Regions from separate parts of the Brevibacillus sp. FIR094 genome, predicted to be linked through region 1. Evidence: riboswitches for the same ligand, from Rfam matches in the RefSeq annotation. Region 1 holds a riboswitch; each other region holds the start of a gene.
What was found. A riboswitch is a leader RNA that binds a small molecule or an ion and turns the genes downstream of it on or off. The one in region 1 is predicted to bind S-adenosylmethionine.

Region 1 (7,977 bases):
AATACATAGCGGTAGCCAGCTTGACGAGCTGTCTCCAGTACGATTGGACTTGTGTAGCCAAATGGCAACGAGATGACATCGATCTCTTGCTTCATCCATTCGCTTAAACTGACGCGAGATATCCTGAAATCCACATAGAGACGGTCCCTGTACTCTTTTTCGTCCTCTAAACGCTGCAAATCTTTCAGATAGACCGGAGCTGTTTCTGGGCCAAGGTCGCCCCACTCATTTCGTTCTTCCTCTTCATGCAGACTGTACGTATGGGACCCGATTGTAACCAGTCCCGAATGAATCATTTCGTTAACCTGTTGACGCGTAAGTGGTGGCGTCATATTCTCCCGTTTTCGGTCAGCTACATCTCTTAAGCGCCCCGCAATTGCGAAGTTCACTGAAGGGTAGCCGTATGTACGTAAGATCGGAAATGCTTCTCTGTAGTAACTCTCATACCCATCGTCAAACGTAATCAAAACAGCATTCTCAGTCGGTAAGGTACCCGTCTCCATAAATCGCAGGAACTCATCCAACGAAATCGGATTCAGGTCGTTATCATGTAAAAATTTCATGTGTCGGGCAAATTGATCAGGAGCTATGACATACCGCTGATTCGATTGATCCGTGACATGATGGTACGTCAAAACCACAACCTGATTGTTATACCACTTTTTCGTTTGAACCGCTGCTTCTTCAATTGGTGTGACGTTTGGCTCAGCATTTTTTGTCTCACTTATGCTTATAGACGTATCCACTTGGGGAAAAGGTTGCACTTCTTGTTTATTCTTTTTTTCCAGAAAAGATTCGCCTAACAACCCAATAGCCACTGCAAAAAACAAAAAAGTAAGAAATACGATCAGGAAGAGCCTTCTGTTCGGCAAAAAAACCCCTCCTCTACTTCCTCACTAGGAGATTCGACACAGTCCTACAAATTCCTGTGCAACAATCGACCCAATAATTGGATGACTTTGCTCCTAAAATGAAAAAGAGCCCAGTAGCAACACCAGGCTCTTTTTATGTCATTCATGCTATTACAGTTGAGCAGCCTCTTGCTTCAGTATTTCAGCCTTGTCTGTTTGCTCCCAAGGAACATTCAGGTCATTGCGTCCGAAGTGGCCATATGCAGCTGTTTGTTTGTAGATAGGACGACGCAGGTCGAGCTGCTTGATGATACCAGCAGGACGCAGGTCAAAGTGTTTACGAACCAATTTCACCAGAGCTTCTTCGGAAATGGTACCTGTGCCGAATGTATCTACTGCGATGGAAACTGGTTGTGCTACACCAATTGCGTAAGCAACTTGTACTTCGCATTTGTCTGCGAGGCCAGCTGCCACAATGTTTTTCGCTACATAACGAGCTGCGTAAGCACCGGAACGGTCAACTTTTGTCGGATCTTTACCGGAGAACGCACCGCCGCCATGACGAGCATAACCGCCGTAAGTATCTACGATGATTTTGCGGCCAGTCAAGCCAGCATCCCCTTGTGGTCCACCAATTACGAAACGGCCAGTTGGGTTGATGAAGTATTTGGTTTCAGCGTCCAACAGTTCAGCAGGAACAACTGGTTTGATTACGTGTTCAACCAGATCTTGCTTGATTTGCTCCAGAGTTGTTTCGGGAGCATGTTGGGTAGAAATAACGATTGTATCGATACGAACTGGTTTATCACCATCGTACTCAACGGTTACTTGTGTTTTTCCGTCAGGACGGAGGTAAGCAAGTGTACCGTTTTTACGTACTTCAGTCAGACGACGAGCCAATTGGTGAGACATGCTGATCGGAAGTGGCATCAGCTCAGGTGTTTCATTGCAAGCAAAACCAAACATCAAACCTTGGTCACCAGCACCAATTGCTTCGATCTCAGCGTCAGTCATTTTGCCTTCGCGTGCTTCCAATGCTTGGTCTACACCAAGTGCAATGTCAGCGGACTGCTCGCCAATTGCAGTAATAACACCGCAAGTGTCAGCGTCAAAACCGAATTTCGCACGGTCATAACCGATTTCACGAATGGTTTCACGAACGAGCTTTTGGATATCTACATAAGTGTTTGTAGTAATTTCACCTGCTACGAGAACCAAACCAGTAGTTACGGATGTTTCGCAAGCTACACGAGCGTTTGGATCTTTGGACAGGATCGCATCCAAGATGGAGTCGGAAACTTGGTCACAAATTTTATCCGGATGTCCTTCGGTTACAGATTCGGATGTAAACAGACGACGACCTTTTTGCAAAGCCATGAGAAAATACCTCCTTTGACCTCATACAAATAGTGTGGTAGCCGAGTCAGGATTTTATCTACGTAAACGCAAATAAAAAACCTTTTCCATTTTTGAGGAGGAAAAGGTTTGAGCGTTTTTTGCTTCCTTCATCCTCTTATCGGCCAGAACGGATGTCCGTTCTGCTGGTTAGCACCGCTCTAGATCGGTTGCCGGGCTTCATAGGGCCAGTCCCTCCGCCTGCTCTGGATAAGAGTATCCATTACGGATAATAGAATAATTGTTTTTTTCAGAGATGTCAATAGGAAAATTTTTACTTATAATTGATAGGCTTTGGAAAGTACCACTACTACCTCGGCGCGAGTAGCCCTTCCATTCGGTTTAAAGGAAGAACCGTACCCACTGAGCCAATTTCTAGATGTCAAAGCTTCAATGGCAGGAGAAGCCCAATGACTCGCTGGCACATCCTGATAATTCGAGGTACCTCGGTTATACATCAAAACATCACGCGCCCGCGCGATCATTACCGCCATCTCTGCACGCGATATCGGCTGATCCGGCTTCATTTCATTCTTCGGGTACCCTTTCAAAATTCCTAATTGATAGGCTACACCTAAATTGTGATACGCCCAGTGCCGCTTTGGCATATCCCGGAAGGTCGTTTTTCCTGTGTAGGTAGTCGCTACCTTGGAACCGGTCGCACGCATCGATTTAAGCAGCATCGTCGAAAACTCTGCACGGGTCACTGCCTGATTGGGCTTGAACGACGCATCATTAAATCCATTTACAATATCGCGAGAGCTAAGTCTGACGATCTCTGAGCGCGCCCAGTGGTCCGAAATATCGCGATAGCCCGCTATCAATTTCTGCTGCGTCACCGTGAGTCGGTACGATTCATATTTGAACGCAGTACCGCTATTAAGTCGTACATAATATTTTCCTGGTTGCAAACGCAAACCGATAATATCGTTTCCTCGGTTAGACAACTCCGCTACCTCATTCGTCGAAGCGATCGCATAGTTCATGTTTCGATCGCTGTAGAGCGCGAAACGAAAGCCGCTATCGACAGGGATGTACGGCGCTCGGAACGTCACATACGATTCACTATTCACAGTAAATTGGAACCAGTCGGAATCAGTAGCTGTCGGTATTGTGCCTGACATCACTGTCCCACCGCCTAACGGAGACGCTTTTTGATAGGTGTCATTCGGCTCATTAAAATCTTTTTTTACTGGCGTGTATCCCAGATCCAGCTGATATTCGCCATTCACCGCATTGCGATTGTACTCACTCACACGGATGTAATACTTACCTGGTGACACTTCTTTTTGGACGCGCTCTGTCGGATTGTCTTTCGTTCCATTATCGTAGTTAGGGTCCCAGACAACCATCTTTTTTCCGATCTCTTGTTTACCGATACTCAGCAATAGATCGACACGCTTGTTATCAGGACTAACAGTGACATCCAAATGCCCGTATTCACGAACATAGTAGGAGAACCAATCCTGATCCCCTTCATCGTGAAAATTGCCTGTTACACTGATTTGATTACCTACGAGCGGCCTTGCCGTCTCTTGCGTATCGTTCGGTTCATTCCGGTCCGGATTGATGGTAAACTTACTCGTCAACACGTAGGTAAAAGCGTTATTGACCCCTCCGTTACGCATTAACCGGATATTCATGCTTCCCGCCTTGACCGGAACCGTTATCGTATCCCCATTCCCGAAGTACTGCGTGATCGGTGGACGATTTTCTGGGTAAAAGGTAGCTGCCATCGCTGAAGAAACACCAGAAGTCACAGACGCTGTGAAGCTGACCTTTCCATCGTAAGGGATGTCCATCTTCAGCCAGTCTATCGTGTCTTTTGGCCCCAAATTTCCACGTATCTGAGACTCGATCGGGAACGCTTTTGCTGAGTATGTCTGATTATTCGGCTCTAAAAAGTCATAGGATAAGGGCGTTCGAACTGCCTTGTCGACATTTAACAACCCGTAGCCCGTTTTTCGGTCCCATCCCTTTTCTCCTAAGTCCGTAGCCGTTTGATAAAGCAATTGTCTTACATCAAATGGACTTAGTTTGGGATGACGAGCTAGTATGAGCGCCGCTGCACCTGCTACTTGTGGTGCCGCTGCTGAAGTACCGCTAAAAGAACCGTATTTCCCCCCAAGCTTGGTCGTATAAACATTGAAACCAGGCGCTACCAGGTTCAGCTCAGGTCCTGTATTACTTTGATACAGCACTTCATTGTTACTCCTTACAGCCCCTACCGCTACTACCGTGGGATAAGCAGCCGGATAAGCCACACGGCTACTCTCATTGCCACTAGCTGCAATCAGAACAGCTCCGCTTCTTTCCGCTCGTTGCACAGCATTCGTCAGTTCCTTGGAGTAGGCCATACTACTGAGAGACATCACAATGACTTTGGCACCACGATCCAAGGCAGTATTGATACCCTTAGCAAGAGTCGGCTCCGTAGTATCTCCCTTTTTGTCCAAGATTTTAATCGGCAAAACCTTGGCATTCCACAAGACACCGGATACACCCATACTGTTATTCCCGCTAGCAGCCAGTACACCAGTTACTTCTGTTCCATGTCCGTTATCGTCTTGGGCAGATCTCCCTGGATTGACAAGATTCACACCCGGCAGAAGGTTGTCCTTCAAATCAGGATGCTCATAGTCCGCACCGGAGTCCAGCACCGCAATGATAATCTGTTCATTACTATTTACGACTGGCCATGCTTGGAGAGCTCTAATCTGACTCAAATGAAGCTGGTTACTTAAATAGTAGTCATTCGATGCTGGTGGTGCTGCAGCATAGATCGTTTGGTTGTTTGCCATCACTAGCGCGACACTAATCGCAGTCGCAACTGACATGTTCACTGATTTTTTCATGTAAAACAGTCCTTCCTTCTCTCCCCTGCACGATGAGCAGTCTAAAAGGAATTCAGGTATTTATCTTCTCATCCTAGCATAGCGGATGAAAAGGGAGACACGCAACCCTGATCACCCAATATTTGGAACGTCATAACAGTACAAAACCCTTTTCACCATGGGCAAAAAGGGTTTTCTTCTTACTGTAACAAACCTTTATTGTCTTCCACTTCAGGTGTTACCTGAGCTTTTTCTTTTTTTCTCTGCTGTGCTTTCGGAATAAAAGCAGTCAGTTCCGCCAGATTTACCTCTTCCTTTTTAATGGAGGAGAACGGAATATCAAATGCCCATACACGATGGCTATTTGCTTCTACCTTCATGTTTTCCAAGGTGAAGTGTACACGTGCGACGGTATCGCCATCCTTATCATGAACGATAATCGGCACTTCTGTAAACTCCAGACGTTTTGCCAGACCGTTACGGAAAGCAACGATGACTTTTAGGCCGTTATCTTCACCTGGCTTGATGTCGAGGACTTGCAAATCTACTTCGCCCTCTACAATTGGAGCCTTTTCTGCTGCCTGCTGCATGTATTGCTTGGACTCATCTGCACTCAGACCCAAATTATAGTTTTGGTTCTCTTCTACTTCGTTCTTCTTCGGCTTGATATAAGCCAGCTTCAGAGGAACCTCTTTTTCAGGGATACGGTCGAACTCATCCCAGCGGAACATGAATTCCATTGGACGGCTGGACATTTCCATCACTGGACCAGATGTAATCAGATCAAAAGTCTTTCTCGCGACTTCCTCTCCATCCTCCGTCACCAAAGACAACGGAAGCTTTTGCAGCAAAATGCTGCGGTCAGTCGCATTGCGAACGTAGGTAAGAACCAAGTAACCATCATTGGTAACCTGTGTGAAGAAAGGAATGATACCTACTTCGTTACGAACTACTGGAGGCATTTCATCATGCGCATATTGCAAGAGCTCGTGCTCCGCTTCGTCCAATTGATCATCCCACGGACCGTTCAGCACCAAAAACAATTCCTTGGATTCCACACGGTTCGCAGATTGCTGCGGATTATCTAATCCGGATACACCCAAATAAAACTCTCTATGAAGATTCTCATGAATATCCTCGCGTACTTGCTCCAAGCTCTCCTTGGAACCAAACCAATTTTCTAATAACCAACTCATAAGTCAACCTCCTCTTTCCCACACCTCAAAAGTATTGCGCTCTATTCTACCTCAAGCGTCCATCTTTTCAGGTCGGCATCAGGCTTTTTCACTAAATTTGGCGGGAATACAATCAACCACGGACGGCTGTAACCCGGCTTCACATTAATGCTACTTGCGTCCAGCACACCTGTTGCTACGAGATCACCATTTGCATCAGCAATCGTCAGCTTGATTTCATCTGGACGGTAATCGTGAGCCATCCCATTGCGGAAGAGCATCGCTGCTACCAAATGTCCTTCCTTTGTCATTCCGATGTCAAAACCAGTAACCTGAACGGTATCAATCGGAATCACTGGCAGAGAGTGCGCCAATGCTTCCAGACGATCCTTTTGGCGATCAGTCATGCGCTTTTCCATTTCAGGATCGAGCTCCAGATTACGAGGCCACACATGCGAATTTCTACCAGCCTTCATAACCACTTTCCAGCGGTTAAAGGTGAAATTATCATGCAGATAGCTCTCTTCCGGGAACAATACCTCCCACGGACGGCTGGTATGCGGCGGAATTGCATCCATATCTGACAAATCCACCTTGATCCGTGCAAACGCCTTATCATCGAGATAAATCGCTAACCCAACGTTTTTGATCCGTACTGGCTTATTCGTGGAATTGCGGAAGAACATAGCGACAGTCAGGCCGTTTGGTTGCGGAATCATACTGAATCCAGTTACGCTAACCATGCCTTTACGCATCTCAGGCAGTTCTTCTTGCAAAAAGCGGAGCGTATACTTCTTCTCAGAATCCAGCTCACTTTCCCAAATCTGGCTCAGTGACAATTCCGTACGAATCTTTTCAGCTCCACCTACAGAAGCTTCCTGTTGCTCATTGCCTTCCATTTCGACCTCGGTGTTTTTCATCTCAGCGACATCAATGGCAGACTCTTCTTGAATATCTTTTTTCAGATCCTGTTGATCCTTACCTAATAAATTCTTCATAAAGGAAAACATAGGCTACCTCCTCACACGTCCGGACACGAACGAAGCTCTCTCATCATGATAAACTTTTTTGACTAGCCTATGCAAATTTGCTCTCTTGCATCAGGCTTATTGGGGAACGTTTACTTTCCAACGCGACAAGTCCAGCTCTTCCTTTTGAATGCTCTCTGGCGGGAAAATAAACAGCCACGGCTTGCTGGTATTGGCATTTACAGTCAGGCTTCCTAGTTCAAACAGGCCTTCTGCCACTTTATCCCCGCTTGCATCATAAAGCGCCAGCGGCAACGTTTCAAAGGACAGCGACTGTGTAGAGCCATTGCGAATCAAAAGCATCGCATTCAGAGCACCACTTTCGGTTCTGCGAATTTGCACACTCTGTATATTTACTTCTCCCTCTTTTAGAGCAGGGAGGTTCTTCGCTAATTCAATTAAGGACGTTTTTTGTTCATCAGTCAGCGCCTTAATCCAGGATTCCTCAAGCTCCAGCTGCTGTGGAAGAACCATCTTCTTCTGTGCCATCTCAAAGGCGATCTTCCAATTCACGAGAAGAACTTCTAGCTGTAAAAAGTGCTCTCTGGTAAATACAAACGACCACGGCCTTGCAGAACGCGGCGGAATTTCTCCAAGCTCGCTCAAATCAAAAGATTGGCGGGTAAACAGCTCCTGATCCCCAAACAGTACCACCAGTGTCATCTCATTCAGGCTGATTGGACGGTCCGTGCTG
Region 2 (7,977 bases), on a different contig from region 1:
TCAGAAAAATGAGACGAAGGTGAAACTTTTTTACACTTCCTGCGTGGTAAGGGATGAAGGGGTGTGAACGGCTTGGGAAAGTAGGTCTGGAGGATGTGTACCAGCTGCATGTAAACGATATTTACCGCTATCTTTTCCGGCTGACACGAGATGAGAGGCTGGCAGAGGATCTGACACAGGAAACCTTTTGTCGCGCCTACTCTTCCTTGGATGACTACCGTGGGGGAAAAGTACGACCTTGGCTGTTCAAGGTGGCCTATCACGCTTTCGTAGACGGTTATCGCAGGAAGACGAAACAACGGTTTGCGTTTGTGGAAGCCCTGCCAGAGCGACGTGATCATGCGGCGGTTGATCCGGCAGAGCATGTCGTGAACAAGGAGCTGTGGGAAGTGGCCCATGACTATTTGGAGAGACTTCCAGAAAAGCAGAGACAGGTCATTTTGTTGTCTGCCATGCAGTTTTCCTACGCGGAAATGGCAGAGGTACTCGGGATTGAGTTGGCAGACGTCAAGCGTTCCTTGTTTCGGGGGAGACAAAAGATGCGGCAGTTGTGGAGGGAGGAAAGCTGATGATGAACAAGGATGAGAATAATCGCGAGCAAAGGCTGCTTGCTTATTTGCGTGGGGAAATGGCGGAAGAAGATTCGAAACAATTCGAGGAGGAAATAGCCGCTGACGAGGAATACGCACAGCGGTTGGAGAGGCTTTTGCTGGGGGAAGAAACGGGAGAGGACAACGCGAAGATAAAACAGCCTGAAACGCTGTCGGCTGAAAAACAGCGCGCCATTGTTCGCCGGGGGAAATGGAAAAATCGGTTGAGCAACGCTGGATTCAGCATAGTGCTTCCCTTTTTGGCTGGAGTTGTGTTGCTGATTCTGAATGGCTGGGTTGGGTCATTGATGCATGAAGATCTGTTCCGCGTTGCGAAGTCGATGGTCAATTTTACTCAACCCGGTGTTAGTGTGGGCGGGAGTGGCTCGCAGGTGGGATTGCTATACGGCAATATCAGCATGGAGCTTCGCGAGAGAGTCGGGTTGGAAGATAAGAACGCAGGGCGATTTGAAAGTACAAACGTGCTGTGGAACGTAAATGCCGGGCCGCAATGGACGAATGGAGTCAGGGAGCAAAAGCTGTATTTCCGTTATCCGACAGAGGGGAAAAAGGAGGATACGACGTCTCTCACTTCACCTGCCTGGGCAACGATGGAGAAGCTGCCGGAGGGAACCGTTTCTCAGCTCGCAATTTCCTTCGATCACTTCCTGACGTATGAGGAGTACTATGAACTGGTTTCCCGCTATGTTACCTCTTCGGGACAAGATACGGTTTGGTTTGCGGTAGACACAGGGGTGGAGCGCAAGCAAGCAGAAGACGATGGGGGCAATCGGTTTCTCGGTCCCGGGTACGTGTGGGGGTTTGCTCAGCATGAACTGGACTACGGAAGTGCGTCCATTCGGGTAAACGGGGAAGGGGACAGAAGAATGGCCGCCTACTTGGAAGAGATGAAGTACTTATCTGAGCAAGAAGATATGGCTCGCGATATCGGCAGATCTTTGCTATCTCGTAGCGACCCTCAGATAACCGAACGATACAACTACATGCAGCAAAACGGAGTGCGAATCTACGGCGCCGTCCTCACCGGACCTACGAAAGAACTGCTGAAGCTCAAGGCCGAAAAGTCAATAACGGCCGCGCTTTTAGGCAAGGTAGACTGGTGGAATTGGGATCGCCCTGCGGCATCGGGAACACATTATACCTACTAGTAGCACGGTGCGAATTTTTGCACAAAAGGGTGTTGACATCGTGGAAGCGTTGGTTGTATGATTCAAACTAAATCAAAAACCGAATACGTTTTGGATACCTTATCCAGAGAAGGTGGAGGGACTGGCCCGATGATACCCGGCAACCGACATGACGCCATTCAGACGCGAGGAAGCGACTGATTGACAGGCGACATGCACGGTGCTAATTCCTGCAGAAACAAAAGTAGTCTGGAAGATAAGGGGGACATCAACACGGTTCTTACACGTGACGACAGCGACCTCTTTTCTTCGGGAAAAGAGGTCTTTTTATTGCTCCAGGTACTCAAACAAAACAAGTAGAGATAGAGGAAAAATACGTAGAGGGGAGTTTTGGAATCATGGCATATCGCGCATTGACTGAACAGGAAGCAGTAGAGTACGTAAAAGGAATACCGGGTCTTTTTAGCGATGGAGCAGAGCTGACCAGCCGCGAAATCGGGGATGGCAACCTCAATCTCGTTTTTGACATTCAGGAGCCAGCAACTGGTAAGAGCGTCATTGTCAAGCAAGCACTGCCTTTTGCCCGCGTCGTGGGAGAATCTTGGCCGCTTACGATTGATCGGGCTCGTATCGAGAGCGAGGCACTCCGCATTCAACACAAATACGTTCCAGACCTAGTGCCGCAGGTGTATCATTTCGACGCGGAGCTTGCGCTGACCGTCATGGAAAACATCGGGGACCACATCATCATGCGCAAAGGTCTGATCGAAGGAAAGCGGTACCCGCTATTCGCGAGGCAAATTGGTCGTTTTCTTGCGCAAACCTTGTTCTTCACATCCGATCTGGGCGCACATCCGTACGATAAAAAATCGCTAGTCGGAACATTCATAAATCCAGAATTATGCAAAATCACAGAGGATCTCGTGTTTACCGATCCGTATGAAAATGCACCTACCAACGACTTCAACCCGTTGATTCGCCGGGAAGTCGAGGCGATCTGGAACAACAGGCCGCTGAAGCTGGAAATCGCCAAGCTGAAATACGATTTCCTTACGCGCTCGGAAGCGCTGCTGCATGGTGACTTGCATACCGGAAGTATTTTCATCACGGAAAACAGCTTGAAAGCAATCGATCCAGAGTTCGCTTACTACGGCCCAATCGGTTTTGACATCGGGGCGGTCATTGCCAACCTGCTGCTCAACTACGCAGGACAGCACGGTTTGCAAAAAGATCAAGGAGAACGGGAAGCGTACCGCGAATACTTACTGGAAACGGTCGAGGATGTCTGGAATGAATTCGTTTCGCAATTCGTTCAGCTCTGGCACAAGCACGCCAAAGAGCGCAGCGCACATGTCGAAGGACTGTGGCAAAGCTACGTGAAGCGTTTGATTCAGGATACAGCAGGCTATGCCGGATGCAAAATTTTGCGCCGTGTCATCGGCTTGGCAGGAGTAGCGGACCTGAATGCCATTGAAGACGACCAGACTCGCGCAGAAGCAGAGCGTCTGGCTCTCTCGATTGGAGAAGCGCTGATTCTCGGTCGCGGCGACATAGACGAATCGACAGATATCACGGACATCGTACGCACTGTGACCGAACGTTACTATCAGGAGGCAACGACAGTATGACAACCAGCACCCAATTGGCACCTGTTAAGTGGGAGAATGACGCATTGGTCTTGCTTGACCAGACGCGTTTGCCAGTAGAAACGATCTATTTGAATTTGACTACCTCCGAGCAAGTATGGGGTTCCATTCGCCGCTTGGAAGTGCGTGGTGCACCAGCGATTGGCATGGCGGCGGCTTACGGGCTCTACCTTGGGATTCGTGGCAGTGAAGCGAGTAACTACGACGAGTTTTGGCAGGAACTGAACCAGCAGGCAGACTACCTGGGCTCTTCCCGTCCGACAGCCGTGAATCTGTTCTGGGCGTTGGATCGCATCAAAGCTCGTGTTGAAAAAGAAAGCGGAGCGTCGATTGCCGAGTTGAAGGCGGCAGTGCTCGATGAAGCATTGGTGATTCAAAAGGAAGACGCTGAAGTATGCCGGACCATCGGAGAGCATTTGCTCACTCTGTTGCATGACGGTATGGGAATTCTCACGCACTGTAATCCAGGAGCATTGGCTACAGCAGCGTACGGTACGGCTACCGCTCCATTTTATTTGGCAAAGGAACGCGGCTGGAACCTGAAGGTGTACGCGGACGAAACTCGTCCTGTCCTGCAAGGCGCTCGTCTTACTGCATTCGAATTGCAGCAAGCAGGGATTGATGTGACGCTGATCTGTGACAACATGGCGGCGATGGTTATGTCCCAAGGGAAAGTAGAGGCTGTCATCGTGGGTACAGACCGCGTAGCAGCGAATGGCGATGTCGCCAACAAAATCGGTACGTATGGGGTAGCGGTATTGGCAAAAGCTCACGGCATTCCTTTTTACGTGGCAGCTCCCTTGTCCTCGGTCGATCTAGACACACTGACAGGCGCAGATATTCCGATTGAAGAGCGTCCAGCCGAGGAAATTACCCATGGCTTGGGCAAACAGGTAGCTCCAGACGATATCAAGGTGTACAATCCTGCGTTCGATGTAACGCCTGCGAAGTACATTACAGCGATCGTCACGGAGACCGGCATTTTCAAGCCGGAAGAGATCGGCAATAGCAAAAAATAAAAGAAACACTTATAAGCGTTCGCCCAGTTGTTGCTGGCGGGCGCTTTTTGCTCATTTTGGCGTTTTCCAGTAAAATATCCAAGAAAAGGGGAGATACGTATGCAAACGATTCAACGGATAGCAATCAATGAAGATACGTACTTGAAACAATTAGAATTAACCGATGCTGAGGAGTTATTTTTGCTTACGGATTCGAACCGGGAGAATCTTATGGAATGGCTGCCGTGGCTGAATTATACGAAGAAGGTAGAGGATTCCCGCCAATTCATCCAAGCGACGATCCATCAGTACAACGATAATCGCGGCATCAACTACGGCATTTGGTACCAAGGACGTCTGGCTGGTACAGTCGGTGTACATACGGTGGATTGGATCAACAATAAAACGTCCATTGGCTATTGGCTGGGTTCACAATTTCAAGGAAAGGGCCTGATGACAGAAGCAGTGGCGACCTACTTGGACGTATTAATCTTCGGGTCATGGGATTTGGAAAAAGTCACGATTCAGGCTGCTACGGAAAATTATAAGAGCAGATCGATTCCAGAACGATTAGGGTTTCAACTGGAAGGGATTCTGCGCCGGAATGAATTCCTTTACGATCACTACGTGGATCATGCCACTTATAGCCTGCTAAAAGAGGAATGGCTTGACTGGAAAACCGGGAAAAAATCATAGATTGAACTGTATGCTTCGATTGACAATGAAAATTCTGTAAATTACGATGGGGAAGACAGATCAAGAGGGCTGCGTGTGATTCGCAAGCCCTTTTTTAGTCGTGCTGTTAGGTTTAATAAATAGAGGTGATTTACATGCAGACACTTCGGCAATTATCTTGGTTTTTCCGTGCCTATTGGAAGCGGTACGTCCTTGGAATCTCTGTGCTTTTTATTATTGATGTCCTCATGCTTTGGCCACCGAAATTAATCGGGGACACGGTGGATTCGATTCGCAACAGTTCCCTGACAAACACTGACTTGACGCAAACAGTGGTTATCTTGCTCGTTTTGGGTGTTAGTTTGTATGGACTGCGCTTTCTCTGGCGGTACTTGTTAAATGGGGGGGCCTTGATACTGGAGAGGACGTTGCGCGAGCGATTGTTTGCCCATTTGACGAGAATGACCCCGTCATTTTTTCATCGAAAACGCAGTGGGGATCTGATGGCCGTCGCTACCAACGACATTCCTGCCATTGAACAAACGGCTAGTACAGGGGTGCTTACGCTTGTCGATGCGTTGTTCATGACTTTGTTAACGCTTGGCGTCATGGTGACCGCGATTGATTGGAAGCTGACGCTGGCTGCACTGATCCCGATGCCGTTTTTGGCTTGGTCAACGGCGTATTATGGAAGGTTGCTGCATGAGCGCTTTTACTTGGCGCAGGAAGCTTTTGGAGAGATGAATGATCATGTTCAACAATCCGTATCGGGCGTTCGGGTATTGAGAGCATTTGTTCAGGAAAAAGCCGATATCGAGGCATATCGCCGGGTCAGTGAAAAAACGTTGGAGCGAAATGTGAGTGTTTCGCGGATCGACGCCCTGTTCGAGCCAACGATCGCGATTATTATTGGCTTCAGCTTTTTGATCGGGCTGGGCTATGGGACGTATTTGGTTTTCACCAGTGCCATCTCCTTAGGGGATTTGGTTGCATTCAATTTATACTTGGGACTTTTAATTTGGCCGATGTTCGCCTTTGGTTGGCTAGTCAATGTGTTGCAACGCGGTGGCGCTTCCCACAAGCGTTTTACAGAGCTAATGGTGGAGCAGTCAGATGTGACGGAGGCAGCGAATCCGGTCACGAGCCAAATCGCCAATACCGTAGAAGCACGCCATTTTTCCTTTACGTATCCGGGTACTGACAAGCCGGCACTCACCGACATCTCGTTTCGTTTGGGCGAAGGAGAGACACTTGGGATTGTCGGGCGGACCGGAAGCGGCAAGTCGACGCTATGCCGTGCCTTATTGCATCAATATCAGATGAAGGAAAAAGCTCTGTTTATCGGGGGCATCCCGATTGAGGGACTTGCTTTCGATACACTGCGAGAAAAAATCGGCTATGTGCCTCAGGAGCATTTGCTGTTCTCACGGACGATTGCAGAAAATGTTAGATTCGGGAAACCACAAGCGACGACCGAGGACGTGATGCATGCGTTGGAGCTTGCGGAGATGAAGAGAGATCTGGTGCAATTCAGAGATGGATTGCAAACCATGGTTGGAGAGAAGGGGGTCACCCTCTCTGGAGGGCAAAAACAGCGCATTTCCATTGCACGCGCTCTTTTGATGGATGCGGGTATCTTGATTCTCGACGATTCTTTATCGGCTGTGGATGCACGGACAGAGGAGAGCATCCTTCGTCATCTGAGACAGGAGCGCGCAGATAAAACGACGATTATTACCGCTCATCGTCTATCTGCCGTCCAGCATGCACAACTGATTCTCGTGCTGGATGAGGGACAGATCGTCGAACGTGGGACACATGACGAGCTAGTGCAGCGTAACGGCTGGTATGCAGAGCAGTACCGTCGTCAGCAAATGGAACAGGATGTGGCTGGTTGAGAGAGGGGGAAAGCGTTTCATGAGTAAAGAAAATGTATGGGGGCGTTTGACCGAGTACGCCAGGCCATTTCAAAAGCAAATACTGGGCGCACTATTCCTGCTCCTGCTGGGAACGAGTGCAGAGTTGGCGGGTCCTTTTTTAGCCAAGGTCATGATTGATAATCACATCCTAGCGATCCAAAAGCCTTGGTATCAACTAGACGAAGTGCCACCACATGCAGCTGGACAAGTGGCCTCATTGAACGGTACGAACTATATTCGTGAAGATGTCGCAGCAAAGACGGGTCTTGCTTTGGACGGTATCCGTCACAAAGAAGTAACCGTGCTGACAGAAGGCACGACCTATTACTTGGTTTCCGGCAAGGTGAATCCAAACACGCAGAAGCAATTCACCCCGATTGCGCCTGAAAGCGGCAGGGAACGCTTCGAGGTAACAACGAAGGATCAATCAGGTCAAAAGATGACCTCCACAGGCATTCGGCTGACCGCAGAGGAAGTCAAGGCGATGTATCAGGGGGATGTCCTGCCAATTGTCTGGCTGTCCGTAGGTTATGGAGCACTGATCTTGCTCTCAGCAGGATTCAACTACGTCCAGATTTTGTGGCTGCAAAAGATCGCTCAGCGCATCATTCAGCAAATGCGGATGAAGCTGTTTATCCATTTGCAAAAGCTCCCGGTTGCCTTTTTTGACAAAACGCCAGTAGGTGCGCTTGTCTCCCGTGTGAGCAATGATACAGAAGCCATCCGTGAGCTGTATGTAAGTGTGCTTGCCACATTTGTACAGAACGGTCTTTATTTGATTGGAATCTTGACCGCGCTCTACATCTTGCAGCCTGAGCTCGCCCTTTTCTGCTTTTTGACGGTGCCAGTGCTCGTACTGTTAGTCTACGTGTATCAAAAGTACAGCTCTCGCTACTATGCGGTGATTCGTGCGAAGCTTGGTGATATGAATACAACGATCAATGAAATGATTCAGAACATGACGATTGTGCAGGCTTTTCGTAGGGAGAAAGGTGTACAAA
Region 3 (7,977 bases), on a different contig from region 1:
GGAGATGTCTTGTGGCTTCAATTGCTTTTTGTAGGCTGCGTGAATACAGATCGCATTAATGATATCTTGTTCGGAAAATGTTATCTTTTCCATGCGTTCAGTTCCTGTTCTTTCTCACGTTTGGTTTTGAAGTAGACGATCACTTTACGGATCAGGATAATCACAGCGAGGATCGCCATCAGGTTGATCATGAAGCCAAGGATGGAGCCCAGCATACCCATGTCACCAAACAGGGATCCGAACAGCAAACCAGCCAGACCACCAATCATGAGACCTTTCATGAATCCACCGCTTTTGCTTGCTGTAGCAGCAGGAGTTGTTGTTGTACCTTTATTTGTTGAAGCATTTACATTCGTATCTGCTTTGTTAGGCGTTTGCGTGTTCGTAGGAGCCGTATTAGAGTTGAAGGATTTTTTCCCGGACTTATAGCCTTTCGCGTCGGCATGATCAATGAATCCTCCGGCCGGAGCGAGTACGAGCATTACGGCAACCAACATCATGATGAGTTTTTTCATGTTATTTGAGTAGCCCCTCTCAGTTAAATGACTTGTATATATAAGTCTACATGAATATCGGACGAAATTCCAACGAACTTTCAGTGACGTTCGGTCTAAATACCTACAAAAAAGCCCCTGACAAGCGATCATGTCAGGGGTTCTTCGTTTTACGCACTCTTTTTCAGTTTTCGGGCTGCCCAGTTGCCCAGCGATTGAATGAGCTGGACTAAGACGACGAGAATAACGACGGTAATGATCATGACTTCGATGTCCCATTGCTGATAGCCGTAGCGCAAGGCGAGATCGCCAAGCCCACCGGCACCGACTGCCCCTGCCATAGCAGTAGCGCCAATCAAGCCGATCGTCGCAATCGTCAGGCAGAGGACGATGCCAGGCCGTGCTTCACGCAGCATGATGCGAAATATAATCTGCGTCCGGGATGCGCCCATCGCTTGGTACGCTTCGATAACGCCACGATCGACGTCATGCAGGGCCGTTTCCATCAGGCGTGAGATGTAAGGCGCCGTGTAGACGATGAGCGGCACAATCGCTCCTTCAATCCCAATCGAAGTACCTACGATCAACTCTGTAAAAGGAATGATCGCAACCATCAGGATAATAAAAGGCAGCGAGCGCACAATGTTGATGATCGTATTCAGGGTATGATAGATGATTTTATTCGGGAAAAGGTGATTTGCCTGTGTGATGACCAACAAAATCCCGAGCGGAATCCCGATCAATGTCGCAATGAACAACGAAAACCCAACCATGATGACGGTCTCTTGCAGGGATTGTCCGAATACCGGAATCATTTCAATCAAACGCTCCATTAGCTCCGCACCTCCTCTGGTGACACAATATCTAAGCGGTAGACGGATTCGCGCAAGAAGCGAATGCCATCTTGAATGGCCTGATCTTCACCAGAAATGTGCAAAAGCAAAATGCCGAGCGCCGTTCCCTTAATGGTCGTAATCGAGCCGTACAATAGATTCGTACTGATTGGAAAGCGTGCGGACAAGGTCCCTAGAACTGGATCGAGAGCGGCATCCCCGCGAAAGGCAACGCGAACAATTTTGGAAACGGGTCCGGTTTCTTTTATCTTGGACAAAATCTCCTGTGGTACCTGATCGTCGAAAACCGTTTTGATAAAATTACGGGTCGTTTGCTCTTGCGGATTGCTGAAAACATCCAGAACAGAGCCTTGCTCGATGACGACACCGTTTTCCATGATGGCTACCTGATCGCAGATTTTTTTGATGACCTGCATTTCATGCGTAATGAGCACGATGGTCAGGTTGAACTTTCGATTGATGTCGAGCAACAGGTCCAGAATCGATTCAGTCGTCTGCGGGTCGAGAGCGGAAGTCGCTTCGTCACAGAGCAGGATTTCCGGATCAGTCGCAAGTGCACGAGCGATGCCCACCCGTTGCTTTTGTCCACCGGATAGCTGAGAAGGATAAGCGTTTGCTTTATCAGACAAGCCAACCAAGCCGAGAAGGTCTTCTACCTTGCGCTTAATGATATCTTTGGGGACGCGATTCATCCGCAAGATTTCCGCCACATTGTCAAAGACATTATAGGAAGAGAGCAGGTTGAAGTGTTGAAAAATTATCCCGATCTTTTTACGAGCTTGCCGCAGCTCTTTTTCCTTGAGGGTCAGCATGTTCTGGCCATTGACGATCACAGAACCGCTGGTCGGCTTCTCCAACAGGTTGATGGTGCGGAGCAGGGTACTTTTCCCCGCTCCACTAAAACCGATAACACCGTAGATCTGCCCTTTTTCCACCTGCAGGGATACGCCCTTCAATGCTTCTACCTGCTTGTTTCCTACTTGATACGACTTATGAATATCGGTTAGCTGTATCATAACGAGTTCTCCTTGTTGTTCTTGATGTTCCTGGCGTCGATCTTACCAGGACGGCAGTACAGCTCCTTCAAAACGTTCATCGATGAATTTTTTCACTTCTTCCGAACGGTAAATGTCCACCAGCTTTTTGACAGCTGGGTTGTCTTTGTTGGTTTCGTTGACTGCCAAGATGTTTACATAGGGAGAATCAGCCGTCTCAGCGAAGATCGCATCTTTTTTCGGGGAGTAGCCAGCTTCCATTGCGAAGTTCGTATTAATCGAAGCGACTTCTACGTTGCTCAACGAGCGTGCCAGGAAAGCAGCCTCCAGCTCTTTGAATTGCAAATTTTTCGGATTTTCCACGATGTCCAGTGGTGTTGCATTGTCGCCCACGCCATCCTTGAGCTTAATCAAGCCAGCTGCCTGAAAGAGCAGCAGGGCGCGTGCTCGGTTGGTCGGGTCGTTTTGAATGCCGACAACCCCGCCTGCCTGGATGTCCTCAACTTTTTTATGCTTGGTGGAGTACAGGCCCATCGGGTACGTCACGGTTTTTCCAACCTCGACGATTTTTGTTTTGTGATCTTGATTGAACTTCGCCAAGAAAGGGATGGTTTGGAAGCTGTTTACATCGAGATTTCCTTTATCGAGAGCTTGGTTCGGCTGTACGTAATCGTTGAAAACGACGACTTCGACTTCGAGTCCTTTGCCTTTGGCGACTTCTTTCACTTTGTTTAGTATCTCTTCGTGCGGGCCACCAGTGACGCCCACTTTGAGTGAGGTTTGTTCAGCAGCAGTGCTACCGTTAGCAGGAGCAGCTTCTTGTTTACCGCCGCAAGCCGTTACGAGCGATGCAACGAGCAGTAGTGTAGTGAGCAGTAGACCAGTCTTTTCATGAAAATACCCCTTTTCTCTGGATGTAAGATGGAAAAGAAAAAAGCCTCTTCCGACAGAAGAGGCGAAAACTGCGAGTATGTATCCACACTGCAACAATACCTCTCTTATCTGTCGGAATAAATTCCGCTGGATTTGGCACCGTATCGTTTGCGATAGGTTGCCGAGGTGTCATAGGGCCAGTCCCTCAACCTCTCTTCATAAGAGAATATGCTATGAAATTATCATTCCAAACATTGACGTTAATTCTTATTTGGATAGTTGGATTATAACGACTGATTTTTTAGGTGTCAACTGTTTTTGCAAACGAATGACTTGGTGGAAAAATGTGAAATTGATCTAAATACGAATATTCTATTGAAGAATAAAAAAATCATATGTATAATGAGAGCGAATGAACCCGATACCAGCTATCGCAGGTGATGACATGACTCTAGTGGACTCCAATGAAACCAGAAAAAAGCTGTCTGCCATCTATAATGAGATAGCAAAAGAGTTGTTCGGATTTGGAACGACGTTGCTCCGAGTCACGATTGAAAACCAGATGATTACGTTCCAAGCCAAGCATCGCCGCTCTCCGCGCTCACAAGCGTTGGAAGGAGAAGCACCGGCCCTCAAGCTCGAAGTCGATTTTCGCATGTCCCTTCTTTATAAGAAGAAACTGCGAGAGCGATTGGAAGAAGAGATGGGGTTGCCGTTGGAAGCTGTGCTGCGGGACTATGATGCGCCTACGCAGTGGGCAATCACGAATGTTATTTTAGTTGAATCAGAACTGAATACCTGACGCAATCGTTCGGATTTTCTCTTTTGATCTATCTTAAGGGGAGACCGTAGACTTTGCGTAAAAACGGGTGTCACTTCTCTTTGTTTACGAAGAAAAGTGCTCTTGTTTAGAATGATACGTTCTAATCAAGGGTACTTTTCTTTTTATTGTTACACCATATTTTGTCATCAAATGAACCCAACTGGAGGAGAATTACGATGAAAAAATTACTTGCTGGAATCCTATCTTTCTCTATGATGTCACTGGCTCTCGCTGGCTGTGGCAGCAATGATCAACCACAAGCGGGTGGGGCTGGCGGCGAAGCCAAGGGCGAGCCACAAAAGCTGGTCATCTCCACATGGGGCTTCTCCGAAGACTTTTTCCGCAAAGAAGTATATGAGCCGTTTGAAAAAGAACATAACGTGAAAATCGTACTGGAAATCGGGAACAACGCAGAGCGCCTGAACAAAATTCGCCAAGGAAGCTCCGATGTAGACTTGATCTACCTCTCTGACTACTATGCACAGCAAGGAATTGAGAGTGGCGCATTTGAAAAAATCGACCGCAGCCGCATCCCGAACCTGGATCAAATCTATGATATTGCCAAAGCACCACTGGGCGAGGAGTACGGTCCGGCTTACACGATTGGCCAATTCGGGATTGCGTACAATCCAAAGCTCGTGAAAACCGAGATCAAGGATTGGAAAGACCTGTGGAACCCAGAACTGGCGGGCAAGCTGACATTGCCAAGCATTACGTCCACAACTGGCCCGATGGTTCTCGACAGTGCTTCCCAGATAGCGGGCAGCAAGGAATTTAACGAGGATCAAGCCTTCGCGAAAATGAAAGAAGTCAACAAAGGTGTAGTGAAGTTCTACGACAAGACCTCCGAATACGTCAACATGTTTGGACAAGAAGAAATCGGCGTAGGACCGATCATGGAAATGTACTTCAAAGACATTAAAGCCGCTGTTCCGGAAGCTGTTTTCGTACAACCTGCAAGCGGCGGATATGCGGTCATGAATACAGTTAACATTGTAAAAGGCTCGAAAAACAAAGCACTAGCTGAAGACTTCATCAACTACCAGTTGAGCAAGGAAGTTCAGGAAAAATCAGCAAAAGCAAAAATCGATTCCCCTGTAAACAAAACGGTTCAACTGACAGAAGAAGAAGCAAAAGGCGTAACGTACGGGGAAGAAACCGTAAGCAAGCTGCGTATGATGGACATGAAATTCGTTAACGAGCACTCTAAAGCATGGATTGACCGTTGGAATCGTGAAATCACGCAATAACGAACGATAGATAAACATGGGCGAGGGTATAGACATTTGCGGATATACCCTCGTTTTCATGAGAAATGAACGTGAGGAGGACCACTCGTGAAAAAGATCATTCTTGACGTGGATACGGGCATTGATGATGCGCTTGGCATTATTCTCGCTGTGAAGAGCGGGCAATTCGATCTGGTTGGCATTACTACGGTGAATGGCAATGTGTCGCTGCGAAAAGCCACAGAAAACACGTGCAAAATTCTGGATTTCTTGCAAGTCGGTAAGCGAATCCCTGTCGTCTGTGGAGCGTCTGAACCGTTGCTGCGACCGTTGTTTTTCGAGCATGCCGTACACGGTGAAGATGGCTTGGGTGGTGCCCTTGCTGGAGTTCCGGTTTACAAGGAACCAACTGCTGGCTTTGCTCCTGATTTCATCGTGGAAAACGTACTCGCTCATTCCGGCGAGATTACGCTCATCATGACGGGGCCGCTGACCAATTTGGCACTGGCGGTGAAAAAATGCCCGGAGCTTGTCCAACACGTCAAGGAAGTCATTTTCATGGGTGGAGTGGTCCGCGAGCATGGCAATGTGACGCCAGTTGCGGAGTATAACATGTACGTCGATCCAGAGGCAGCCAAGGTTGTGTTTCATGCCGGATTCCCGCGATTGACGCTGGTTGGACTGGATGTGACACGAAGAGTGCTGCTGAACGAGGAGCATATTCGTGAGCTAGGAAATACACTGATGGGCGAGTACGTAAGACAGAGTACGTCTGATTACCTCCATCGTTATTTTAAACGAAATGGTATCTATGCGTGCGCCATGCATGATCCGTTGGCTGTCGCAGTTGCACTCGATCCGAAGCTGGTGGCGACCAAGAAGCTGTATGTAGATATTGAAACGAGAAGTGAGCTGTGTGATGGGCAAACGGTTTGCGACTTTCAAAACCGCCTAAAAAAAGAACCGAACATAAACGTCTGTCTGGACGTAGATGCAGATGCGTTCTTTGCGCGTTTTATCGGCGCATTGAAAGCCTGACGATACCGTGAACAGGAGTTAATCAGATGAGAAAAACGGGTCTTTATTTACTGCTATTGCCGGGTGTGCTGTTTTTGACGCTGTTCATGGTCATTCCGATCGTGATGACGATTGCGTCCACCTTTTATCAAGAGGGTAGCTTTACGATTCAAGGCTATCTCCAATTTCTGACCGACGCGTACTTCCTGAAGATTATGCTGACGACGCTGCAAGTAAGTCTGGTCACGACGATTGCGTGTGTCTTGATCGGTTTTCCTGCCGCGTACTACATTTCCAAGCTAGGCCCACGCAAAAAGGGCATTCTGCTGGCATTGGCGATTTTTCCTTTGCTGACCAGCTCTGTCGTGCGGTCGTTCTCTTGGATGATTATTCTCGGAAAAAAGGGCTTATTGAACAGCTCGCTGCTTGCAATCGGGCTCATCGATAAGCCGTTGGAAATATTGTATACGCCGACTGCGATGATGATTGGTTTGATTCATCTGTTCCTGCCGCTGATCATTATTACGCTGGTAGGGGTGATGGAAAACATCGACCCAGATTTGCTGAAGGCGGCGGAAAGCTTGGGTGCTTCCAAGTTGACTGCCTTCTGGAAGGTCATTGTGCCACTTAGTGTACCGGGACTTATCATCGGTAGCATTCTGGTGTTTGTCGGAAGCTTGACCGCCTACACCACGCCTGCTCTTCTAGGTGGAAAACAGCGGGTTATCTCCACGTTCCTGTATCAAAATGCGATTACACTCAACGACTGGCATCTGGCCTCTGTTATTGCCACGATCATGATTGTCATTACATTTGTCGTCATCTACTTCATGAACAAGCTGGCGACGAAATTAAATCCGAAGGGGTAGAAGCTATGCAGGAGAAAAATCGCGGGTTGGCCCTGTTTACCTCTCTCGTCTTTCTGTTTTTGCTAGGGCCGCTCATTATCATTTCTTTTACGTCGTTTGAGCCGGGGAGCGTCTTGAAGTTCCCACCGGAGGGCTTTTCTTGGCGGTGGTACGAAAATATTTTTAAGGTAGAAATGTTCATGACGACATTCAAGACGTCAATGTTCGTTTCCTTGCTCGGAAATCTTTTGGCGCTCTTGTTGGGGATTCCGGCAGCTTATGCGCTCAGTCGCTTTGATTTTCGCGGCAAGGGCATTTTGAATGGCATTTTCATCTCACCTGTCCTGATTCCGGGTATTGTTATGGGCTTTGCCATGCTGAAATACGTCATTGTCGTGTACAATTTGCCGATTTATGCGGGACTTCTCGTTGGTCATACGGTGCTGATGCTTCCGTTTATCATTCGCGTTATTGCATCTTCCTTGTCCAATTTTGACTTCGCCATTGAAGAAGCGGCTTTAAGCCTTGGGGCAGGTCGTCTCGAAACCTTTTTCAAAGTCGTCTTGCCAAATATTCGCTCCGGGATTATTGCTGCGATTCTGATCGCTTTTCTGGAGTCATTCAATAACGTAGATATCTCTGTTTTCATGACAGGACCAGGAGTAAGCACGCTGCCGATCCAGATGCTGACGTACGTAGAAAACAACTTCGATCCAACGATCGCCGCTATTTCCGTGCTGCTCATGATTCTTACGGCTATTCTCATGTTCATCATTGAACGTCTGATGGGGCTTTCCTACTTTACAAAACGATAACGGAGGCATCAACTCATGGCATTGCTCAC
Region 4 (7,977 bases), on a different contig from region 1:
TGTCGGATGAGTCATGAAAATTCTCCTTTTCCCATTCAAAGTTTCGGGGTCATACGGTTTTTATTATATAGGGAATATCCTGTTATTTACAAATTTTCGAAATAATATTCCCCCCAGCGCGGCGAGCACGATGACGGCGCCTACAGAGATGTAAAGAGGGCGAATCCCTACCTGATCGCTCAGCTGCCCGCCAAGCCAAATACCGACGGGCATCGTCGCACGCACGATGAGCAGGCGGACAGACAGTACACGCCCCATTAGCTCGGAAGGAACGTGAAGCTGATACAGGCTTGTGCTATGTACTTGGAAAAAAGGAGCAAACAGACCAGCCAGTAGTTCGATGGTGATGGCGAGCCAGATGTCATGGGTAAAGCCTATCGCAACAAAGCTTAAGCCACCTAATACCAGTGATCCCAACATGATCAGGGGCTGACCAAGGCTGTTACGGAAGCGTGGCACGAGCAAGGAGCCGAAGAAATATCCCAACGGATACCCAGCCAAAAACAAGCCTACATGAAACGAGGTGCCTTGCAGCTCGCCAACTATAAAAGGCAGGTTGAGTACGAGTGTGACTCCGACAGCAAATTGGACGAGAGCTGAGTACAGGCCAAGCCAGAGTAGAAGGGGCTTTTGCCAAAAAATCGCAAGACCAGCCTTAAACATGACAAACCACGATTGCTTCTTGTTGGTGGTATCCGCTGGAGCGATTGGACAAAGAACTAGAAAGAAACCGCTGAGCGCATAGCTGATCGCGACCAATGCGAGTACTGACTCACCGCCGATACTGGCAACGAGAATCCCAGCCAAAGGAGGACCTGTAATCAAGCCAATGCGCAGGACACTATCCAAATAGGCATTGGCTTGGAGGAGCTGCTCTCTTTTGACCAGAACAGGGAGGAGCGATTGGCTGGCTGGCACATATAGCGGTTGAACGAGACCGTTGATCAAGGCAGTGAAATACAACGGCCAGAGTGATTCTGTCCCGGAAGTGATGACCGCAAAGGACAAACAAAACGCAGCAGCTCGCATCCATTGAGAAAAAAGCATGACACGTTTCTTGTCGAATCGGTCGATGTACGGTCCGGCTACCAACTGAATCGCGAGCGACGGCAAGAAATACAGCAGCCACATCTGTCCGACCGCACCCTGTGAGCCTGTTGCCTGATAGATTAACCAGCTATTGGCGAGGGTACCAAGTGAGGCGCCGAGTTCTGAAATGAGCTGACCGAAAAGAATCCAACGATAAGAACGCTGCTGCCAGACAGAGGCTTGTACCGCGGTTTGGTTCATGGGGTGCTCCTGTCCAGGAATTCATCCCACATCAGGGGGAGCTTGTCCAGGGTATGACGGCGGAGTCTGTAACGGGAGCCTACTGTTTCAACGAGATGGGCAGACCGCAGCATGGACAGGTGATGGTGCACTGTCGATTTCGCCATAGAGAGTTGATCGGTTATCTCTTGCAAGCTCAGTTCCTTTTCCGCGAGCATTTTGACCATACGCAGCCTCTGCTCATCTCCGAGTGCTTTTAAGGCTTGCACCAGTGAAGGGGGTGGCTGATTAGGATCTACAGCATCGTGCAAATTTTCGTCGGCAACAGGGTAATAAAAAATTTTCGTCCCGACAGCATCGGCCTGTACGGTCCACGGGCGATAGATCGCTTGTGGGATCAGCAGTACGCGTGTCACGGCAGGCTCAGGGAGGTAGCTCGCTCCCGTCGCATACTCCACCAAGGCTTCCGGGTTGAGCTTTCCTAGCTTGCTTTGCTTTTGCGACCAATCCCGTTCTAGCATGCGACCAATTTCTTCCTCATGCGGCTTGATGTGAGTGGTATACCAGCCTTCCATCAATCCGAGAATATGACTCCGCAGCTCTTCTGCATCAACGGAAGTAATATGTCCGATATACGCTTCAAAAAAGAGGTGCGCGCGGCACGCTTCCTGTAAAGCTGCGCAATCATCCTTGCTACCTTGTGCAGCCTTCCGACGCGCTTCCTGCATACTTTCACCTAGATAAGGGAGGGCCTCGTATCGGAGCTGTTCTGTTGAGAGCTCTCTGACATACGAGAGAAATGAATCCAGATCAGCGAAAGGGCAAAGATCGAGCAGTTGCAAAAGCGTCTTCCACGTGTTGTGCTCCTTCGCATAGTCGACCTCTTGTCGTACAAAAGGCGAAAGCTCGTCCAACAGTTGACGCCAATAGGCAGAAGGGTGTTCCATCGTGTGATGCAATTGATCGTAGGTAGCGGCAGCGATTCCCAAGGCAGCTTCGAATAAGGGAGAATAGGAAATCTCCACGCGATACGTTGTTCGTTCACTTCCGATATTCAAAACTTTCACGTCTATCCATCCTTCCAAAAATTTCATCTATGCTTGTATTTTATAAAAATAGAATTTTAAATTCAATATTTTTCGAACGGAAATCAAAAAAGAAAGAAGGGCCACGCAGCTCAAAAAAGAGGTAGCGCGATCCTTCTTCATTTGGAGGCATAGTATGCTCAAGTGTCCTGGTGAAATCTATCAACCCACCGTGGACAATTGCAACGCACGCTGCAGTGCTTGCTCCAGATCAGAGAGGATATCGTCGATCGATTCTGTACCGACGGAGAGGCGAATAAGTCCCGGGGTCACTCCGGCTGCTGCCTGCTCTTCTTCCGTCATCTGCTGATGTGTTGTGCTAGCTGGATGAATGATGAGTGACTTGGAGTCCCCGACATTTGCGAGATGGGAGAACAGCTTCACGGACTCGATCAACGTTTTTCCTGCCTCAACGCCACCGCGAATTCCAAAGGTCAGGATCGCGCCAGCACCTTTTGGCAAATACTTTTGTGCCAAATCATGCTGGGAATCTGACTCTAGTCCCGGATAACTCACCCACTCTACGGCAGAGTGATTAGTGAGGAATTGGGCTACTGCCAAGGCGTTCTGGCTATGCCGCTCAATGCGCAGATGCAGTGTTTCTAATCCTTGCAGGAACAAGAAAGAATTGATCGGGGCGACAGCCGCTCCAATATCGCGCTGGAGCTGGACGCGCGCCTTGATAATATAGGCGAGTGGGCCAACTGCCTCTGTATAGACGACGCCATGGTAGCTTGGGTCTGGTGTAGTCAGACCTGGGAATTTTCCGCTGTTCCAGTCGAATTTTCCAGAGTCTACAATAATACCGCCAATTGCTGTTCCGTGGCCGCCGATGAATTTGGTGGTGGAATGCACGACAATATCGGCCCCGTGCTCAAAAGGACGGCACAAAATCGGAGTCGCGAAAGTGTTGTCCACGATCAACGGCACGCCGTTTTCGTGGGCAATATTGGCGATCGCCTCAATATCAGCGACATCAATGCGGGGATTACCGATCGTCTCGCAAAACACGGCTTTTGTCTTTTCATTGATATAGGCACGGAAATTTTCCGGATTGGATTGATCAGCAAAATGAACCTTGATACCGAGGCGGGGAAGAGTGTGGGCAAACAGGTTGTAGGTACCGCCGTAGAGACTGCTGGAAGCGACGATCTCGTCTCCTGCATGTGCAATATTTAAGATGGCGAATGTAATGGCAGCTTGCCCGGATGCGGTCGCTAATGCACCAACACCACCTTCGAGCAGGGCAACACGCTTCTCAAACACATCCTGCGTCGGATTCATGATACGTGTATAGATGTTCCCAAACTCTTTTAAACCAAACAGGTTGGCTGCATGCTCCGTATCACGGAAAACGTAGGAGGTCGTCTGATAGATCGGAACAGCACGTGAGCCTGTTACAGGGTCAACCTCCTGCCCACCGTGTACCGCAAGTGTTTCTGGCTTCCATTGTTGTTGATCGGACATGTCCATCTCTCCTTTTCCTATAGGAAATCGGCAAAAAAAAACGGAGCATTCTCCTGAGAAGAAGAAGGCTCCGATCATGCACGGGCTTGTGTTCATCTCTCAGAATCACTGGATTCTGCAGGAATTGGCACCATGCAGCTAGTCTGCTGGTTGCCGGGTTTCGTAGGGCCTGTCCCTCCACCGCTCTTGATGAGAAAAGTTGTTGTCGTAATTGTATGAAAATAAAACCTTGCTGTCAATGTAGAATATGCAGTTATCAGGGAGGTTTTTATGTATATGTGGATGAATGGCGTTTCACTCATGCCATTAATTTGTAACGCTTTTGCCTCAAGCTGTTCACATCCCGTGTGGCTACTGTCGCAGCGAAATAGGAGATAATGGTAGAAAATAGGGAGCATGGATGCAGGGTGAAGCCAAGTGCTCTTCACGTTAGAAAAGTAAAAAAGCGTGTGATATCATGGAGGTGGTTACAACTGATCTGATCGTACATATAGGAGGATAAATAGCGATGAGCCATGGAGTAAAGGAAATGACACCACAAGAGCTGTTGGAAAAGCTGGAAGCCAAAGAGGAACTGCAAGTCATTGATGTACGTGAGGTCGATGAGTGGAATGCAGGTCACATCAAAGAGGCACAGCTGATCCCACTCGGCTTTTTGCCACATCGTATCGATGAGCTGGATAAGAACATTCCGATTGTGATGGTTTGCCGTAGTGGTGCCAGAAGCCATAATGCTACAGCGTATTTGAGTGCCCAAGGATATGACGTGGCGAATATGGTTGGTGGCATGCTCGCATGGCCAGGTGAAGTCGAACAGTAAGAAGTCATAGAAACAGTGTGAATGCCTCCCGTGTGTAAGCAGGAGGCATCACGCATGGGACAAGCAGGGAGGAAGCAACCCGTGAGTGAAGGAACACAATTGCAACAGGAATCTGGGATGAAAAAACATTGGTTTCCTGTGTTAGCTGGTATTATCATTTTGGCTATCGTCGGAGTATTTGGTTATAAGTACATGACACAAGAGAAGATCGAAGTGTTGAAGCCCATCGCGGACTTCACCTTAGACAACAGTAACGGAACAACCTATACATTTAATGAAAGTGCTGGTAAGGTACGACTGGTTGAGTTTATGTTTACCAAATGCCCGGATATTTGTCCGGCGACCACGTACAACATGGCTAAGCTGCAAGATCAGTTGAAGGAAAAGGGACTGTTCGGAGACAAAGTAGAGTTTGTTTCCATTTCCTTTGACCCTGATAACGATACGCCGGAAGTCTTGCAGGAGTACGCAGCCAAGTTCAAGGCAGATCAGAGCGGCTGGAAGTTCCTGCGCGGGGACGCTCAGGCTATAGAGAAAGTGACGAAGGATTTTGGTCTGATGGTGATTAAGCAGCCAGATGGTTCTTATGCCCATACGGCTCGCATGTTCCTTGTGGATGGAGATGGAAACATGCGCCGCGCGTACGGGATGGCAGCTGACATGGACATGGAAGTCATGATGAAAGAGATGGAACAGCTCGCTGACTAGCGGGTCTCCTCATAGGAGATGTTTACGACTTCTTCTGTCTGATTTACGAATTCAATATGAACGAGTAACGCCCACCTGCGATTGCCTTTTTGAAGCAAGAGCTTAAACGTCTCTTCCGACGTGGTGGGCGTTTTTTGTTTTCGTCCGACGTGCAGGTAGTCGACAATTTGAGCGTTTGGATATCGCTTCATCGTTTCCTGCATCGCGAGCCTGCCCCATTTTGCATAGGGAGGCTGGGCATAGGCAGGGAATGTCTGAAAGATGAGCAGGAAAAGTACGGTGGAGAGAAGGGGCATCATGTTCCGATAACGAAATAGGCGGTGAATGGCTTGCACTTGCTAATCCCTCTCCTTTTCGAAATGGTTTGCCATGTATTTTGAAGACTTTTCGGAATATCATTCGTAGAAAATAATGACAATGAAGTACGGGAGGTTTTCGATGCATTACTTGCTCATTCCCTTATTTGGCCTTCCTGTTTTGGTGGGGGTTCTTGCGGCCATTTTCCAAAAGCCTCCTTTCTGGAAAAAATGGGGGCCCACGATTGCTTCAGCCATATTGATTTACGGAGGCTGCTTCGCTGCGAATGTACATTGGCAAATGAAGTATGGCATTCCCGTGTTACCCACGGAGTCCGACTTGGAGCTATTTTTATACTTTTGTATCCTGTTGGTGTTTGTTTGTATCCTTCTGTATATTGGCTTTTTCATCACGATGAGAAAACAGTTTTGGAAAATGAACCTCGTTTTTCTATGCACAGCCTTTGGTTTGTTTAGCTTTTTTGCTGCTGCCTTTTTAGGCATGGGACCCTTTTTGAAAAAAGCGGAGTACGTCACCGTCGTACAAAAAGCAAAAGACAAGTGGAAAGCGGCGAAGATGGACAATGAGAAGCCCATTGATCTCGCCATCGTTTACAGTAGACAGGACTGTACCAAAAATTGTGCAGGGTATCCGTATACAAGTCTGATCCTGGTACGGAATCAGTCGGATCAGCCGTTGGAGATTGAGTTGAAACTGCGGTTACAAAACAAAAGTGGCGCCGTATTAAAAGAAATCGAAGCCGTACCACTAAAGCTCTCTTCTGGAGAAATTACGGAGGTATGGACGAGCGATTCCTATGCAAAGGACGACTTCTGGGCGAGAGCCAGTGTCGTTACCGCTGAAAGAGTTGCTGATTTGGAGTATCAGTATTCGATTATTGACCGAAGATGAATGTGTGGAATAGACAAGACTGTGTGAAACGAACGTCATACGTTGTGATATAATAAGAATGGCATGCTTGGTTCGGGTTCCCATAATCATGCACGACGATGTTAGGAGGAAAGAGTTTGAGCGACGTTAAGATTTTCGCGATGGGCGGCCTCGGCGAGATCGGAAAAAATATGTACTGCGTCGAGTATGAGGACGAAATCATCATCATTGACTGCGGGGTGAAATTCCCTGAAAATGAAATGTTTGGTATTGACCTGGTTATCCCGGATGTTTCCTATTTAGTGGATAACCAGCACAAGATTAAAGCACTTTTGTTAACGCACGGACATGAGGATCACATTGGTGCGATTCCTTATATTTTACGACAAATCAAGGTGCCGATTTACGGTGGTCGTCTGACCCTGGGCTTGGTCAAGGCGAAGCTGGAAGAGCACCGTTTGCAAAATGAAGTGAAGCTGATTCCGATTTCGGAAGATACGGAAATTCCTTTTGCGAAGCTGAAGGCGACATTCTTCCGGACGAACCACAGCATCCCTGATTCTTTGGGGATTGTGCTCCATACACCAGAGGGAATGGTCATTCACACGGGTGACTTCAAGTTTGACATGACACCAGTCGGACAAACAACGGAGTACGGAAAAATTGCACGCTTTGGTGCGAGTGGTGACGTTTTGGCACTTTTGTCTGATAGTACGAACAGTGAGCGTCCTGGATTTACGATGTCAGAGAGAGCGGTAGGGGAAGGGATTCTCGATGTGGTACGCAAAGCGCGTGGTCGCATCATTCTGGCTACCTTCGCTTCCAACGTACATCGCCTCCAACAGGTGGTAGATGCTGCGGAGCAGTGCAATCGCAAAGTGGCGGTTATTGGCCGCAGTATGGAAAAGGTTTTCTTGATTGGACAAGAACTGGGCTATATCCAGATGCCAGAGGGCATGCTGATTGATATTAAGCACATCGACAACTACGCAGACAACCAAGTGTTGATTATTTGCACAGGCAGCCAAGGTGAGCCGATGGCAGCGTTGACACGGATTGCAGCTGGTTCGCATCGTACCGTTTCCATTTATCCTGAAGATACGGTGATCATTTCTGCATCGCCGATCCCAGGAAATACGATCAACGTAAGCCGCACGATAGACAAGCTGTTCCGCGCAGGTGCCAACGTAGTATTGAGTCACGAATTCGATATTCACGCATCAGGTCATGGTAGCAGCGAAGAGTTGAAGCTCATGCTCAACTTCATTCGTCCGAAATATTTCATCCCGATCCACGGGGAATACCGGATGCTCAAGACTCACTCCAAGCTGGCCCAACAGGTTGGGATCGAGGAGAGCAACATCTTTATTATGGACAACGGCGAAGTGCTGAATTGCAGCCGCGAAAAAGCTTGGCTCAGTAAGGTACAAGCAGGGATTG

Region 2: linked by a shared signal. The riboswitch ahead of mtnK (S-methyl-5-thioribose kinase) and the one ahead of metK (methionine adenosyltransferase) in region 1 are both predicted to bind S-adenosylmethionine.
Region 3: linked by a shared signal. The riboswitch ahead of ACQ5DJ_RS10840 (MetQ/NlpA family ABC transporter substrate-binding protein) and the one ahead of metK (methionine adenosyltransferase) in region 1 are both predicted to bind S-adenosylmethionine.
Region 4: linked by a shared signal. The riboswitch ahead of ACQ5DJ_RS25155 (homocysteine synthase) and the one ahead of metK (methionine adenosyltransferase) in region 1 are both predicted to bind S-adenosylmethionine.

The regions. Positions count from the first base shown of each region.
Region 1 is NZ_JBEAES010000006.1:2,606-10,582, forward strand. Features, by position in the region: gene ACQ5DJ_RS06180 (polysaccharide deacetylase family protein) at 1-872, opposite strand, end outside; gene metK (methionine adenosyltransferase) at 1,023-2,228, opposite strand; SAM riboswitch class I at 2,362-2,463, opposite strand; gene ACQ5DJ_RS06190 (S8 family peptidase) at 2,525-5,101, opposite strand; gene ACQ5DJ_RS06195 (SLAP domain-containing protein) at 5,281-6,276, opposite strand; gene ACQ5DJ_RS06200 (SLAP domain-containing protein) at 6,318-7,265, opposite strand; gene ACQ5DJ_RS06205 (accessory Sec system S-layer assembly protein) at 7,362-7,977, opposite strand, start outside.
Region 2 is NZ_JBEAES010000004.1:179,072-187,048, forward strand. Features, by position in the region: gene ACQ5DJ_RS04895 (sigma-70 family RNA polymerase sigma factor) at 54-569, shown strand; gene ACQ5DJ_RS04900 (anti-sigma factor) at 569-1,759, shown strand; SAM riboswitch class I at 1,856-2,001, shown strand; gene mtnK (S-methyl-5-thioribose kinase) at 2,137-3,366, shown strand; gene mtnA (S-methyl-5-thioribose-1-phosphate isomerase) at 3,363-4,403, shown strand; gene ACQ5DJ_RS04915 (GNAT family N-acetyltransferase) at 4,503-5,078, shown strand; gene ACQ5DJ_RS04920 (ABC transporter ATP-binding protein) at 5,213-6,955, shown strand; gene ACQ5DJ_RS04925 (ABC transporter ATP-binding protein) at 6,975-7,977, shown strand, end outside.
Region 3 is NZ_JBEAES010000010.1:70,430-78,406, reverse strand. Features, by position in the region: gene ACQ5DJ_RS10860 (YxcD family protein) at 1-93, opposite strand, end outside; gene ACQ5DJ_RS10855 (hypothetical protein) at 81-515, opposite strand; gene ACQ5DJ_RS10850 (methionine ABC transporter permease) at 665-1,327, opposite strand; gene ACQ5DJ_RS10845 (methionine ABC transporter ATP-binding protein) at 1,327-2,364, opposite strand; gene ACQ5DJ_RS10840 (MetQ/NlpA family ABC transporter substrate-binding protein) at 2,407-3,219, opposite strand; SAM riboswitch class I at 3,339-3,441, opposite strand; gene ACQ5DJ_RS10835 (DUF2294 domain-containing protein) at 3,662-4,018, shown strand; gene ACQ5DJ_RS10830 (ABC transporter substrate-binding protein) at 4,216-5,289, shown strand; gene ACQ5DJ_RS10825 (nucleoside hydrolase) at 5,377-6,306, shown strand; gene ACQ5DJ_RS10820 (ABC transporter permease) at 6,333-7,154, shown strand; gene ACQ5DJ_RS10815 (ABC transporter permease) at 7,160-7,948, shown strand; gene ACQ5DJ_RS10810 (ABC transporter ATP-binding protein) at 7,964-7,977, shown strand, end outside.
Region 4 is NZ_JBEAES010000038.1:29,951-37,927, forward strand. Features, by position in the region: gene ACQ5DJ_RS25140 (AAA family ATPase) at 1-15, opposite strand, end outside; gene ACQ5DJ_RS25145 (MFS transporter) at 64-1,290, opposite strand; gene ACQ5DJ_RS25150 (ArsR family transcriptional regulator) at 1,287-2,336, opposite strand; gene ACQ5DJ_RS25155 (homocysteine synthase) at 2,517-3,821, opposite strand; SAM riboswitch class I at 3,911-4,017, opposite strand; gene ACQ5DJ_RS25160 (rhodanese-like domain-containing protein) at 4,330-4,641, shown strand; gene ACQ5DJ_RS25165 (SCO family protein) at 4,723-5,349, shown strand; gene ACQ5DJ_RS25170 (YqzG/YhdC family protein) at 5,346-5,684, opposite strand; gene ACQ5DJ_RS25175 (hypothetical protein) at 5,788-6,558, shown strand; gene rnjA (ribonuclease J1) at 6,657-7,977, shown strand, end outside.